Regions from separate parts of the Rhodococcus triatomae genome, predicted to be linked through region 1. Evidence: predicted binding sites of a transcription regulator. Region 1 holds the regulator's gene; each other region holds the start of a gene.
The links. Region 1 encodes LexA, which represses DNA repair genes until DNA is damaged. Its sites were predicted from a motif close to CGAACANNTGTTCG; they were not measured.
Positions count from the first base shown of each region.

Region 2: G4H71_RS09395 (HNH endonuclease signature motif containing protein) is a predicted target of LexA. The motif match lies at 1,968-1,981, and genes of this name have one in related genera.
Region 3: G4H71_RS17195 (HNH endonuclease signature motif containing protein) is a predicted target of LexA. The motif match lies at 1,740-1,753, and genes of this name have one in related genera.
Region 4: cofD (2-phospho-L-lactate transferase) is a predicted target of LexA. The motif match lies at 1,367-1,380, and genes of this name have one in related genera.

Region 1 is NZ_CP048814.1:4,164,460-4,168,101, reverse strand. Features, by position in the region: gene nrdR (transcriptional regulator NrdR) at 1-358, opposite strand, end outside; gene G4H71_RS19820 (hypothetical protein) at 534-992, opposite strand; gene G4H71_RS19815 (sugar O-acetyltransferase) at 1,154-1,729, opposite strand; gene lexA (transcriptional repressor LexA) at 1,917-2,609, shown strand; gene G4H71_RS19805 (acyl-CoA dehydrogenase family protein) at 2,719-3,642, opposite strand, start outside.
Region 2 is NZ_CP048814.1:1,998,197-2,001,838, forward strand. Features, by position in the region: gene G4H71_RS09390 (diacylglycerol kinase) at 1-348, shown strand, start outside; gene G4H71_RS09395 (HNH endonuclease signature motif containing protein) at 513-1,952, opposite strand; gene map (type I methionyl aminopeptidase) at 2,311-3,111, opposite strand; gene G4H71_RS09405 (helix-turn-helix domain-containing protein) at 3,204-3,470, shown strand; gene G4H71_RS09410 (serine/threonine-protein kinase) at 3,486-3,642, opposite strand, start outside.
Region 3 is NZ_CP048814.1:3,605,976-3,609,617, forward strand. Features, by position in the region: gene G4H71_RS17180 (ferredoxin family protein) at 1-455, shown strand, start outside; gene G4H71_RS17185 (MerR family transcriptional regulator) at 409-753, opposite strand; gene G4H71_RS17190 (aminotransferase class IV family protein) at 844-1,683, shown strand; gene G4H71_RS17195 (HNH endonuclease signature motif containing protein) at 1,835-3,148, shown strand; gene G4H71_RS17200 (SDR family oxidoreductase) at 3,221-3,642, opposite strand, start outside.
Region 4 is NZ_CP048814.1:3,731,660-3,735,301, reverse strand. Features, by position in the region: gene G4H71_RS17785 (DUF3499 domain-containing protein) at 1-245, opposite strand, end outside; gene G4H71_RS17780 (metallopeptidase family protein) at 326-814, shown strand; gene G4H71_RS17775 (WhiB family transcriptional regulator) at 893-1,153, opposite strand; gene cofD (2-phospho-L-lactate transferase) at 1,563-2,525, shown strand; gene G4H71_RS17770 (coenzyme F420-0:L-glutamate ligase) at 2,576-3,642, shown strand, end outside.

The sequences.
Region 1 (3,642 bases):
CCACTTCGTCGAGGTCACGCAGCGGACCCAGGATCGCCAGACCCACTTCGTTACTCGGAATTTCGGCAGAGCCGGATGCGCGCACGGCATCTTCGACTTTCTGAGCGAGGAGGTCGAGAGCGTCGTTGTCGACCTGCCGACCCTGGCAGGCACGGCGCACGCCACGCTTGACCTTCTCCCGGCTGAACGGCTCGGTGACTCCGCTGCGCTTGACGACCGACAGCACCGCGGTTTCGACCGTGCTGAACCGGCGACCGCACTCGGGGCAGGACCGGCGCCGACGAATTGCCTGCCCGTCGTCCACCTCGCGAGAATCGACCACGCGCGAATCCGGGTGTCGGCAGTACGGGCAATGCATCGTCTGTCCTTCGTCGAGGCCGTCGTGGCCGCAACCCCCGGCTCCGTCCGAGAGCGAACCGGCGAGGACTGATTCACATCGCGGACGCACCGAACCGACGCGACCACTCGAGGTGGTATGGCTGACAGTCGTCGAGCCTACCTGCCCCTTCGATCCCGGTCTCATTCAGCGCACGTCAACGATTGGGCGCCGGCACCAGCAACTCCGCGCCGGGAGCGGGAGCACCGACGGGCAACGCATTGAGATCGCGGATCTGCCGCACCGCACGATCGACCGGGACGCCGGGCACCGCCCGCGCCGCCACCTCCGCCAGCGACTCTCCGGCCGCCACCTCGACCGACACCGTCCCGGCGGGCGTTCCCGGCCCTCCCGGCGCCACCGGGACCGCGGGGTTCGCCACCACACCCGCGATGCCGACCAGACCGAGCACGACGAGCGCCGTGGCCGCCGCACCCGCGAAGAAGGTGCGCCACCCGATGTCCGCGATTTCCCCGTGCGGGGCGTCGGACACCCACCTGGCGTGCCCGTATTGCACCCGGCCGGTGGCGGGGCGAGACCTGTCGCGGCCCGCCCGCGCCGGACGAGTCCCACTCCGGTGTAGAGCCTCTCTCCGCTGCAGAACTGCGTTGCTCATGGCTTACCTCCGCTGCCGGCGGTCCGCACCTTCTCGCTCGGGCCGCTCACGAATCGAACACGCGTTCGTGGAACGCATGTTCGATTTCTACCACGGTCGACCGACAATGTCGCGCATTCCGAGCGATTTCCTCGCTCACCCGTTCGAAGGAATGAGGTCCCTCACAGGGCTCGGACGGTCCGGCACGGATTCCCCACCGCGAGCACCCGGTCCGGAACATCCCTGGTCACGACGCTTCCGGCACCCACCACGGCGTCGTCCCCGATGCTCACGCCCGGACAGACGATCACGCCCGCGCCCAGCCACACGTTGTTCCCGATCGTCACGGGTGCCGCACTCTCCCATCGCGTCCGCCGCGCCTCGTGATCGTCGATCGGGTGCAACGCGGTGAGAAGTTGCACGCGCGGCCCGATCGACACGTCGTCACCGATGACGATCGGGGCACAGTCCAACAGGATCGCGTCGTAGTTGAGAAAGGTATTCGCTCCGATGCGAATGTTGCCGCCGTAATCGCACGCGAAGCGCGGCATGATCCACGAGTCGGCACCGAGCGCGCCGAGCAGCCGCTCGAGAACAGCGCGCCTGCGCTCGTCCTCGTCCGCAGCGGCCCCGTTGAACTCGTCGAGGAGGCGTCGACAGGCACGCCGCTCGGACACCAGTTCGACATCGTCGTCGCGATAGAGCTCGCCGGCCAGCATGCGCGCCTTGTGAGAGAGCGGTTCCGGAGATTCGTCCATGCGCCGACAGTACCCACGGGACGGTGCGCGGTCGGGTCGTCGAAGCATCCCCGCCACGCGACACGACGGTCGAACAAGTGTTTGATACTGCGAAGGAATCCGGCTACATTCATGTCATATCGACACTCGAATCCTATTCTCTCCCACGAGTCACGCCGGCGGGAGGGACGACACGGAGGCTTCCACCATGAAGGACGACAGCTCGAGCGGCCGCCCCACCACGGCGACGCTCACCGAACGGCAGCGGCGCGTCCTCGAAGTCATCCGTGAGTCGGTACAGGAGCGCGGCTATCCGCCGAGCATCAGGGAGATCGGGGACGCCGTCGGATTGACCTCGACTTCGTCTGTGGCGCACCAGCTCCGGACGCTCGAACGCAAGGGATTCCTCCGCCGCGACCCCAATCGCCCCCGAGCCGTCGATGTGCGTGGCCTCGACGACACCACCGATCGCGCCCCACAGCGGCCGGCGGCAGGTACCGCTGCCGATCTCTCCGGCACCCACCCCGAACCGACCTTCGTGCCGGTCCTCGGTCGGATCGCCGCGGGTGGGCCGATTCTCGCCGAGGAGTCCATCGAGGATGTCTTCCCCCTCCCACGCGAGTTGGTCGGGCAGGGTTCGCTGTTCCTGCTCCGGGTCGTCGGTGAATCGATGATCGACGCCGCGATCTGCGACGGCGACTGGGTGGTCGTGCGGCAGCAGAACGTCGCCGACAACGGGGACATCGTGGCCGCCATGATCGACGGTGAAGCCACCGTGAAGACCTTCAAGCGCTCGGGCAGGCAGGTCTGGCTCATGCCGCACAATCCGCACTTCGAGCCGATTCCCGGCAACGACGCGACCATTCTCGGCAAGGTCGTCACGGTGATGCGCAAGATCTGACGGCGGCCGGCATCCGGCAACGGGCCGCACGGACACGAACGAGGGGCACGGCGGTCGCCGTGCCCCTCGTTCGTCTGCCGGTCGTGCGGTGTTCGGAGATCGCGCGGTGTCAGAGATTCAGCCCGCGGCCGACGATCTCCTTCATGATCTCCGTGGTGCCCCCGTAGATCGTCTGCACTCGCGAGTCCATGTACGCCTTCGCGACGGGGTACTCCTTCATGTAGCCGTAGCCACCGTGCAGCTGCAGGCAGCGATCGATGAGCTCGACCTGCTTCTCCGTCGTCCACCACTTGGCCATCGCGGCTTCCTGGACGGTGAGCTTGCCCTCGTTGAGCAGCTCGATCGACTTGTCGACGAAGACGCGTGCGATCTCGGTCTCGGTGGCCAGTCCCGCCAGTTCGAACCGGGTGTTCTGGAACTTCCCGATGGACTTTCCGAATGCCTTGCGGTCTCGGCAGTACTGAATCGTCTGCTCGAGAACCGTCTCCATCGCGGCCACCGCGACGACGGCGATGGACAGGCGCTCCTGGGGGAGGTTCTTCATCAGGTAGAGGAAGCCCATGCCCTCCTGGCCGAGAAGATTGGCCGCGGGCACCCGCACGTCGGTGAAGCTGAGTTCGGCCGTGTCCTGGGCCTTCATCCCGATCTTGTCGAGATTGCGGCCCCGCTCGAAGCCCTCCATACCGCGCTCGACGACGAGGAGGCTGAATCCCTGGGCTCCCTTGTCGGGATCCGTCTGCGCGACGACGATCACCAGGTCCGCGTTGATGCCGTTGGTGATGAACGTCTTCGACCCGTTGAGGATCCAGTGATCCCCGTCCCGCACCGCGCGGGTCTTGATGCCCTGCAGGTCGGAACCGGTGCCGGGCTCGGTCATCGCGATGGCGGTGATGATCTCGCCGGACGCGAACCCGGGGAGCCAACGCTGCTTCTGCTCCTCGTTCGCGAGCTCGAGCAGATACGGGGCGACCACGTCGTTGTGGAGCGTGAATCCGATCCCGCTGTAGCCGCCGCGGGTGGTCTCCTCGGTGAC
Region 2 (3,642 bases), 2.2 Mb from region 1:
CTCGACGGGGACACCGTGATCGAGCAGGACGTCACCCTGGTGGCATTCGGGAACACTCGCAGCTACGGCGGGGGCATGCTCATCACACCCGATGCCGATCGCAGCGACGGCTTCCTGGACATCACGTTGGTGTCCGCGGGTCCACGGAACCGGTTGATCCGGCTCTTCCCCACCGTGTTCAAGGGCACCCACGTGAAACTCCCCGACGTACACACCTACCGGGCGAGGTCGGTGACGGTGGAGTCCCCCGGAATCACCGCGTACGCCGACGGCGAGTATGCGAGCGACTTGCCCGTCACCGTCAGTGCCGTGCCGAACGCTCTGCGAATCCTGGTCCCGAAGGAGTAAGCACTTCGGGCACTGGCACTGCTCTTCACAGGCACTGCTCTTGACAGACACTGTTCTTCAAGGGCACTGCTCTTCACAGGCACTGCCCCACGCGCGCACGACTGCCGGCCCGGCGCCTTCTCTGCGCCGGGCCCGGGAGCCTCGTGCCATTGTCGAAGATGTAGTCAGAACGCGAGTTTGGGCACAGTGTCCCTGTTCCGTGCATGCTCCCGATCCCGGGTATATCTGTGCCGCGACGTTCCGCATCCCGGATTGCGTCGGCTTCCGGGAATCGGTTCTCGTGCCGGGTCGACGCTCGTCGGTGGGGTGAACACCGGGTGCCTGGTCTTGCCGATCGTCACTTCCCAGTCGGTGGTGTGGAGTAGCCGGTGGTGGGTGCCGCAGAGCAACACGAGGTTGTCGAGGTCGGTGGGTCCGCCGTCCGCCCAATGCGTGATGTGGTGGCCCTCGCACCAGGCTGCGGTGGCTCCGCAGCCCGGGAAGGCGCAGCCACCGTCTCGGGCGGCGAGCGCTGTGCGTTGGGCCCTGGTGACGGTGCGGTGGGTGCGTCCCACACTCAACGGGGCACCGTGCTGGTCGAGGACGATCGCGGTCACCTGTGCGTCACACCCCAACAAGCGTGCGGTGTTGACCATGAGGGGTCCCATCCACGGCGACCACGCGATACCCCGCCGATCCGCGAGATCAGTCAGGTCGTCCGTGTCATCCGAGCCGTCCGTGCTGTCCGAGCCGTACGAGCCGTTCGCGTTGTCCGGGTGGTGGGGGTCCTGCGGGGGCCGCGTGTTCGCCGTGGCACCCGCGCCGGCATGTCGGCGGGCATATTCTTCCCGCCGATCCTGGCCCAGATCCCGCGCATGCACGTGCACCGACAGATGCGGACGCTCCCCACCCTCGACCCCCAGATCACCGAACGCGAGCAGCATCGACAACAACTGGGCGAGCCCGTCCGCGCGGCGTCGGGACGGCGTGCGCGGGTCACGTGTCCCGTCCGCTGCCGGGTGTGGTGCCGAGTATTTCGACAGGGCGGTCAGCAGCATCTCCCCGGTCACCGCGTCCACGTCACCACGAATCGCGACCCGACCATTCAACGTCTTCGACACGTACAGCTCGTTACGGTCGGTGTCCTCCGACGCGGGCTGGTCATCGGATTCGAAGATCGCCTCCAACTTCGCCATCGCCGCCCGGACTCCGTCGGTACGCGCCAACGGCCCGTCCGCCGCCGCCAGCAACGCCGCCACACACCCCGGTAGTGCCTCCGCGGGCATCCCTTTCGGGGGCTTCGTGCAGAACCGGACGATCAGCAACGCATGCTCGAACGCGATCCGCCCCGCATCGAACGCCTCCGCCACCGCGGGATGCTCGGCCAACCCGGCACCGAGTTCCACGATCCGCCCCGCCGCACCCGGCGACACCACCGTCACCGACGACAACCACCCCTTCGTCGACGCGAACCCGTGATCCTCCCGCGTACACCGGCGCTCGACCTCGGCGACCACAGCCACCCGCTGCGCCTCCCACACCGCGATCCGGGCGCTCAACGCGACAGCGTCACACAACAACTCACGACTGGTCCGCTCCCGGAAACGATCCCCCTGATACCCCATACACGAACATTACCTCGAAAGAATGTTCGAAGCAAGACCTCGCATGCGTTGAACTTTCCGATCGCTGAGCTCAGGGCTCGACGATGCCGGGGTCACCGAAAGTGATGACAGAGGATACCGACTACCCTTGCTGCTCATAGCATTTCGCCCGGATTCGCCTACTTGCGCGCGAACTCGGACAGGTCGATTCGTGTTCCGCGGCCAGTGCTCGGAGCTTCTCCACATCGTCGAGTTGGATGCAGACACACGAACGAGACCGAGTGCAGCGGAGAGGCGTTTGACGTCGAGGCATTCGTGGCTGACCGATGCGAGGCCGTGCGCCATCGTCTCGCGGTCCTCGACGACGCCGGCGAAGTGATCATCGAGGATCATTCCCGGCGTGAACCACCTCGTCCACCCGCCGCGTCAGGACGAGCGGCCCCTCCTCGGTGACGGCAACGGTGTGCTCGGAGTGGGTCGTACGCGAACCGTCCGCAGATCGGATGGTCCAGCCGTCCGGGTCGTAGACGATGCGGTCCGTCGTCGCGGCGAACCACGGCTCGAGCGCGAGGGTCGTGCCCGGACGAAGCACCATTCCCCTGCCCGCCCTGCCACTGTTGGACACGTGCGGATCCTCGTGCATCGTCCGTCCCAGGCCGTGCCCCCCGAACTGCGTGTTGACGGGATACCCGTACTCGGCGGCGACGGCGCCGATCGCGGCGGAGACATCCCCCAGACGCGAGCCGGATTGCGCCGCTTCGATTCCGGCTTCCAACGCCTCCTCGCTCGCACGAATCAGGCGTAGGTCCTCCTCCCGCGCCGTGCCGACGACGATCGTTCGCGCAGAATCGGCGACCCACCCGTCGACCGAGACCGCGAAATCCATGGTGAGAACATCGCCGTCGCTGAGGACGTAGTCGAATGGAAGTCCATGCAGGACTGCATCGTTGACGGAGAGACAGATCATGTTCCGGAACGGACCCTTGCCGAACGACGGCTCGTAGTCCCAGTAGCAGGACGTCGCGCCTCGTCGGGCGACCAGGTCGCGGGCACGGTGTTCCAGATCGAGGAGATTGACGCCGACGTCGGCGCGCTCGCCCAGATCGGTGAGGACGTCCGCGACGAAGCGCCCGGTGACACGCATTCGCTCGATCTCGGCAGGGGATTTCAACTCGATCACGGACACTCCATTCGCGGGCGACTACCTCGATCCGGTATTTCTATACCAGCGTACGCATGACGGTATAGAAATACCAAGCTACGATGGGCGTCATGGTCCGTCACCCGCTCACTTCCGCCCAGATCGCTGCAGGCAAGAGGCTCGGAGCGCTGTTGCGTCAGGCGCGCGGCCCCCGCACGCTGGACGACGTGGCCGGGCAGGCGGGGATCTCTCCGGAGACGTTGCGCAAGATCGAGACCGGTCGGCTGCCCTCGCCCGCCTTCGGCACCGTGGTCGGCCTCGGTGCGGCCCTCGACGTCCCGCTCCAGGCGCTCGCCGACGCGTGGCGCGACGCGGACGCTCTCGACACCATCTCCTGACTCACGGAGCGATCCTCACTCGTCGGGCTCGCCGTTCGTCCGGCCCCGCCCCCGCCGCAGCAGCGAGTTCGCCCGACCCACCAAACCCTGCAGCGGCGGACTCGCCCGCACCAGCGCGGGCGGCAACTGCCCGGCCAGATCGAGCAGCGCACCCACCTGCGACTTCTCCAGC
Region 3 (3,642 bases), 560 kb from region 1:
AGTTCGGGGACGCGGTCTGGGAGTGCTCGCACACCGGAGGACACCGGTTCGCTCCGTCGATGATCGTGCTGCCGACCGGATACACCTACGGCCGGCTCGCGCCCGCGGCGAGTCTCGACGTGCTGCGGTGGGCTGCGCGTGGCGCCGTGTATCCGGAGGGTCTGCGTGGACGCAGTACCTGGCCCGCCGCCGGGCAGGTCGCCGAGATCGCAGTGCGCGGGAGGGAATCCGCAGATGCGGAGGAGCTCACGGTGCGCGGTACCACCGTCTTCCACGCGGACGGCAGGTCCTGGGACGTGAACATGGTCGATCAGGTACTCGAGCCACGGCCCGCGAGCTGCGGCGCGGCGTCGAAACCGGTCACGGCGTTGGTCGCCGTCGACGTCCGGACTGCTTCGACGGTCGGCGTTACGGCCCCTCGACGAGACGCTCCAGGTTCCGTTGCCGACGAGTGAGCAACTCGATCTGTTCCCGGACCTCTCGGATCTCGCGGCGAAGCAGATCGTCTACCTCGGAGCAGAGTTCGATGCTCGGATCGTCACCGTGGACACACGGAAGAAGTGACCGGATGGACTCGGTGTTCAGGCCCGCATCGAGAAGGAGCCGGATTCGGTGCACGACCTCCGTCGCGTCCTCGGCGTAGTCGCGGTAGCCGTTCGGCTGACGGCTCGCGTCCAGTAGACCCTGCTGTTCGTAGTAGCGGAGCAGCCGCGGTGAGGTGCCGGTCTTTCGTGCGAGTTCGCCGATGAGCATGTATTCCCCTGGTGGTGACGAAGCTCGACGTCCGTCGATCCGCCGTCGGGCTTGACCTTGACACCGATGTCACGGCCTACGTTCGATCCTATGAGTGCAGCGAACATCGTGACAGGTGCAACCGACTCCCTACTGGATTCCGTACTGACAGACGGACGGCCGACGGATCTCGACACACTCGGTGTGGTCGCGTTCGGTGGCTTCGCCCACTTCACGGCGATGCAGGTCCGGGACGGCGCCGTACGAGGGCTCGATCTCCACGTGGATCGGGTCGTCGATGCGTCTCGGCGACTGTTCGGTGCCGAGCTCGCCCCGGAACGGGTTCGCTCCGATCTGCGGGCCGCCCTGGCCTCGGCTCCGCCGGACCTGTCGTTGACGATGACGGTCTTCGACTCTCACCGTGAGTTCACCAACGAGCCGGTCGAGCCACTGCTGAGGACGATGGTCCGGACGGGGCCGCCCTCGTCCGGACCGGAGGGCCCGCTCGCTCTCGGGATCTTCGAGCACGAGAGGTTCATGCCCGAGATCAAGCAGGTCGGGGAGGGCGCCAAGACCTACTTCATGCGCCGTGCCCGGGACGAGGGGTTCGACGATGCGGCGTTCGTCGATCGTGAAGGACGCGTGAGCGAGGCTTCCATCTGGAACCTCGCGTTCTGGGACGGTGAGGCGGTGGTGTGGCCGCGTGCCGAGATCCTCACCGGAACCAGGATGGGCATCCTGCAACGCCGACTCGAGTCCGTGGGAATCGAGCAGCGTACCGAAACTGTTCGTGTGCAGGAACTTTCCACATATCAAGGTGCCGCGGTGATCAACTCCTGGACGGCCGGAATCGAGGTCCGGCAAATCGGCGAGACGCCGTTCGCCGGATCCTCCGCGCTGGTGAAGGTGCTGCGCGACGCGTACGAGAACGAGCCCCCGGTGCAACCGTGAGGGAGGCCGTCCGCGGTGTACAGGCGCGTCGCTACGGGTTCGAGCGGACCTTGATTCGAACATTCTTTCGAGGTAATGTGCGTGCATGGGGTATCAGGGGGATCGTTTCCGGAAACGGACCAGTCGTGAGTTGTTGTGTGACGCTGTCGCGTTGAGCGCGAAGATCGCGGTGTGGGAGGCGCAGCGGGTGGCTGTGGTCGCCGAGGTCGAGCGCCGGTGTACGCGGGTGGATCATGGTTTCGCGTCGACGAAGGGGTGGTTGTCGTCGGTGACGGTGGTGTCGCCGGGTGCGGCGGGGCGGATCGTGGAACTCGGTGCCGGGTTGGCCGAGCATCCCGCGGTGGCGGAGGCGTTCGATGCAGGTCGGATCGCGTTCGAGCATGCGTTGCTGATCGTCCGGTTCTGCACGGAGCCCCCGAAGGGCATGCCTGCGGAGGCGTTGCCGGGGTGTGTGGCGGCGTTGCTGGCGGCGGCGGACGGGCCGTTGGCGCGTACCGACGGGGTGCGGGCGGCGGTTGCGAAGTTGGAGGCGATCTTCGAATCCGATGACCAGCCCGCGTCGGAGGACACCGACCGTAACGAGCTGTATGTGTCGAAGACGTTGAATGGTCGGGTCGCGATTCGTGGTGACGTGGACGCGGTCACGGGGGAGATGCTGTTGACCGCCCTGTCGAAATTCTCGGCGCCGCACCCGGCAGCGGACGGGACACGTGACCCGCGCACACCGTCCCGACGCCGCGCGGACGGGCTCGCCCAGTTGTTGTCGATGCTGCTCGCGTTCGGCGAGTTGGGGGTCGAGGGTGGGGAGCGTCCGCATCTGTCGGTGCACGTGCATGCGCGGGATCTGGGCCAGGACCGGCGCGAGGAGTATGCCCGCAGAACACGGCCGGCCGACAACACAGATGCGCACCCCGCCGATCCTGGTGATCCTGCTGATGTCGCTGACCTCTCTGGTCTTGCCGATGTGCGGGGTATCGCGTGGTCGCCGTGGATGGGACCATTGACCATCAACACCGCCCGCTTGTTGGGGTGTGACGCGCAGGTGACGGCGATCGTGCTCGATGAGCACGGTGCCCCGTTGAGTGTGGGACGTACCCACCGCACTGTCACCAGGGCCCAGCGCACAGCGCTCGCCGCCCGCGACGGTGGCTGCGCGTTCCCGGGCTGCGGAGCCACCGCCGCCTGGTGCGAGGGCCACCACATCAGGCATTGGGCGGACGGCGGACCCACCGACCTCGACAACCTCGTGTTGCTCTGCGGCACCCACCACCGGCTACTGCACACCACGGACTGGGAAGTGGCGATCGGCAAGACCAGGCACCCGGTGTTCACCCCACCGGCGAGCGTCGACCCGGCTCGGGAAGCGATAGCCGTCCGCACCTCAGCCGCAGGTCGACGAAAACCGCATGGTCGCAGAGGCGCATGCCGCAACGACAACGCGAGACCCCGGCTCCGCCCGGTGTGAGCGGGCGACTGCCGGGGCAATCACCGCTCGAGAAATCACCGCCGGAGGTGTTGCGGAACATCCTCTCTCAGGTCACCAGTGTGTTCCCGGAACCAACCTGGCGAGGCGGCGTGCCACCTTGCCGACCGGGCTGGAGCGGTGCGGGCGGGGCCTGGACGTCGTGGTCGCTGTCTCGGGCGAGGTCGTGGGCGGCTGCGCCGGGGCGGCGGGTGACTCACCTTTCGCGGCGGGCGAGTCCGGATATGCACGGTAGAACTGGTGCATCACCCGGTCCTTGACGCCGGGCGCGAAGACATGCCCGAGTTCGCCCAGGGTGCCCGACGGTACGTCGATGCGCTTGGGTCGGTCGGTCAACGCGCGCACCACCATCGCAGCCGCCTTCTCCGGGGACGTGATCGGCCCGACGTTGTACTTCCCGGTCGGGGCGATCATCGGGGTCTCCACGAGAGGCATGTGGATCGTGGTGAAAGTGATTCCGTCGGAGAGTGTCTCGG
Region 4 (3,642 bases), 430 kb from region 1:
GCGAGCGCGGTCAGATCGTCCTCGTCGGGCGTGCTCGAGGAGAACCCGCCCTCGTGACGGACCAGTTCCCATCCCTTGGGTGCGGTGATGCGGGAGGCGTGCGTCTCGCACAGATCCCAGGAATGCGGCTCGTCGACGGTCGCCAGCGGCCCCACCACGGCGGTGGAGTCCGAGTAGACGTAGGTCAGCGTCGCGACAGCGGGGTTCTTGCACCCGGGGCGGCAGCATCGACGCAGAGATCTCACAGCTCGCAGCCTATCCTCACGGGCACCTTCCCACCTACTCGGACACACCGTCTGTTCGGGACTGTCGTAAGGTCTCGCCCATGCCGCGAGGAGCACGCCGACGCCCGGTCACCACCCGTTCCGCGGAGCGACGCGGGCGTGGGATCCGCGGGTCCGTGTTTCCGCCGGAAGTTCCCGCGCACCGGTCCCGGGCGGAGAAGTTCGACCAACTGGTTCTGGAAGCGTTCGCACCCATCGACGAGCGTTGGCGTGAGCGTCTGGTGAAGCTGGACATCGCCGTCGACGAGGTGCCCAAGGTGCGTGCACTCGACCCCGATTCGGTGACCTGGCCGCCCGAGGTGGTGGCCGACGGTCCGGTGCCGTTGTCGCGTCTGGTTCCGGCCGGAGTCGACCGTCACGGGGCCACGACCCGCGCCCGCATCGTCCTGTTCCGGCGGCCGCTCGAACAGCGCGCCGGCGACCCGGACGACCTCACGGACCTCGTCCACGAGGTATTGGTCCAGCAGGTCGGCACCTACCTGGGTGTCGAACCCGATGTCATCGACCCGCCTCCCGGCGACGACGAATGACCGTGCCGAACGGCATCCGAGACGACGTGCCTCGGCAAGCAGACGATCTCCGGCAAGCAGTGGACGGTCAATGGACGATCAGACGATCCCCCGCTTGAGGCGCCTGCGCTCGCGTTCGGAGAGCCCACCCCAGATGCCGAAGCGTTCGTCGTTCGACAACGCGTACTCGAGGCATTCGTCGCGCACCTCGCAACCCATGCAGATGCGCTTCGCTTCCCTCGTCGATCCCCCCTTCTCCGGAAAGAACGCTTCCGGATCGGTCTGAGCGCACAGAGCACGCTCCTGCCACTGATCCTCGATGTCCTCGAACAGTTGGTCGAAACCTTTGATCAAACTCAACGTCGGGCGTGTGCCCACCCCTTCTTCATGCACACTGACGCCGTCCGCTGCGCTTGCCTCGGAATTGGCCTGCGGTTCGTCGCCTGCTGTCTGCCAGCGAGTTACCCACTCGACGTGCTCATTGCGCATCGCTCCGCCTCCTCACCTGTAATAGCGCAGAATCCTCGGTTCACTCTCATGCCCTTCCCCGTTCGGACCCGTTCCGACCGAAGTCGAACGCGCGTTCGAAAGGAAGTCAGCAGCAAGGGATCTCGCCTCGCAACTGTGGAATGACATAGTTGTGATTAGACAGGTGCGCGCGTGTCGCGGTCAAGCGAACGGAGAAATCTCCACTACTATTTCGCGCCCCGAATCTTCACTCCGGGAGCAGCCGACACCGCCCGCGGTGCCACAGCCTAGGCTCGACGCCGTGAAGGTGACTGTATTGGTAGGCGGCGTCGGTGGGGCGCGATTCCTGCAGGGCGTGCGCGCACTACTCCCCTCTGACGACCATCGCGTCACGGCCGTGGTCAACGTCGGCGACGACGTGTGGATGCACGGCCTGCGGATCTGCCCGGACCTCGACACCTGCATGTACACCCTCGGTGGCGGCATCGACCCCGACCGCGGCTGGGGGCATGCGAACGAAAGCTGGAACGCCAAGGAGGAGCTGGCCGCGTACGGTGCCAAGCCGGACTGGTTCGGGCTCGGCGACCGAGACATCGCCACGCACCTGATCCGCAGTCAGATGCTGCGTGCGGGATACCCACTCTCCGCGGTCACCGAGGCCCTGTGCAATCGATGGCAACCCGGGGTCACCCTGCTCCCGGTCACCGACGACCGTGCCGAAACACACGTGGTGATCACCGAGCCGGACAGCGGCGAGCAGAAGGCGGTGCACTTCCAGGAGTGGTGGGTTCGCTACCGCGCGAACGTTCCGACTCACAGTTTCGCCTATGTCGGTGCAGAACAGGCGAAACCGGCGCCGGGAGTGACCGAGGCCATCGAGGAGTCCGACGTGGTGCTGCTCGCGCCGTCGAATCCGGTGGTGAGCATCGGCGCGATCCTCTCCGTGCCGGGGATTCGTGGTGCCCTGCGCACGACGGCGGCGAGGGTCGTCGGGCTCTCCCCGGTCGTCGACGGAAAGCCCCTGCGCGGCATGGCGGACGAATGCCTCGACGTGATCGGTGTCGAGACCACCGCCGAGGCCGTAGGCCGGCACTATGGCGCACGGAGCGCCACCGGGATCCTCGACGGATGGATGATCCACGACAGCGACACCGCGGACGTCCCCGGCGTGGACGTGCGCGCCGTACCGCTGCTCATGACGGACCCGCAAACCACAGCCGGGATGGTGCGCACCGCGTTCGACATCGCCGGGGTGGCGCCGTGACATCTCACAGCCCCGTGACATCCCACAACCCCGTGACATCCCACAACCCCGTGACGGACCATGCGCCCGGCGGAGGAATCGAGATCCTCCCCGTCACCGGACTTCCCGAGTTCCGCCCCGGAGACGACCTCGCCGGTGCGCTCGCCGCGGCGGCGCCGTGGCTCGAGGACGACGACGTCCTCGTCGTGACCAGCAAGGTGCTGTCCAAGGTCGAGGGCCGGCTCGTCACCGCCCCCGCCGACCCCGACGAGCGGGACGCCCTGCGGCGCAGACTCGTCGACCAGGAGGCGGTACGCGTGCTCGCCCGCAAGGGCAGAACGCTCATCACCGAGAACAAGCTCGGCGTCGTCCAGGCCGCATCGGGTGTCGACGGATCCAATGTCGACGGCGGCGAACTCGCCCTGCTGCCCACCGATCCCGACGGCGGCGCTGCGGCATTGCGCGCCGATCTACTACGGCTGCTGGGTGTTTCGGTCTCCGTCGTCGTCACCGACACGATGGGCCGGGCGTGGCGCAACGGCCAGACCGACAACGCCATCGGCGCGTCGGGGCTGCCGGTCCTGCACGGGTACGCCGGCTCGGTCGACGGTCAGGGCAACGAACTGCAGGTCACCTCCGTCGCGCTCGCCGACGAACTCGCCTCCGCCGGAGACCTCGTCAAGGGCAAGCTCGGCGGCATCCCCGTCGCGGTGGTCCGCGGACTACACCTGGCCGACGACGGCTCCAGCGGACGGGACCTACTCCGTCCCGGCGAGGACGATCTGTTCTGGCTCGGCACCGAGGAGGCGCTCGCGCGCGGCCGCTCCGAGGCCCTGCGGCTGCGGCGGTCCGTACGGGAGTTCACCGGGGAACCGGTAGTTCCCGAGTCGCTCCGCGCGGCGATCGGCGAGGCTCTCACCGCGCCGGCACCCCACCACACCCGCCCGGTCCGATTCGTCTGGCTACGGACGCCGGCCGTCCGGACGGCGTTGCTGGACGGCATGCGCGAGGCCTGGACCGCCGATCTCCGATCGGACGGCCTGGACGACGGCGCGATCACCGCCCGGGTGGCCCGCGGCGACATCCTCTATGCCGCACCGGAGGTCGTCGTCCCATTCTGTGTTCCCGACGGCGCTCA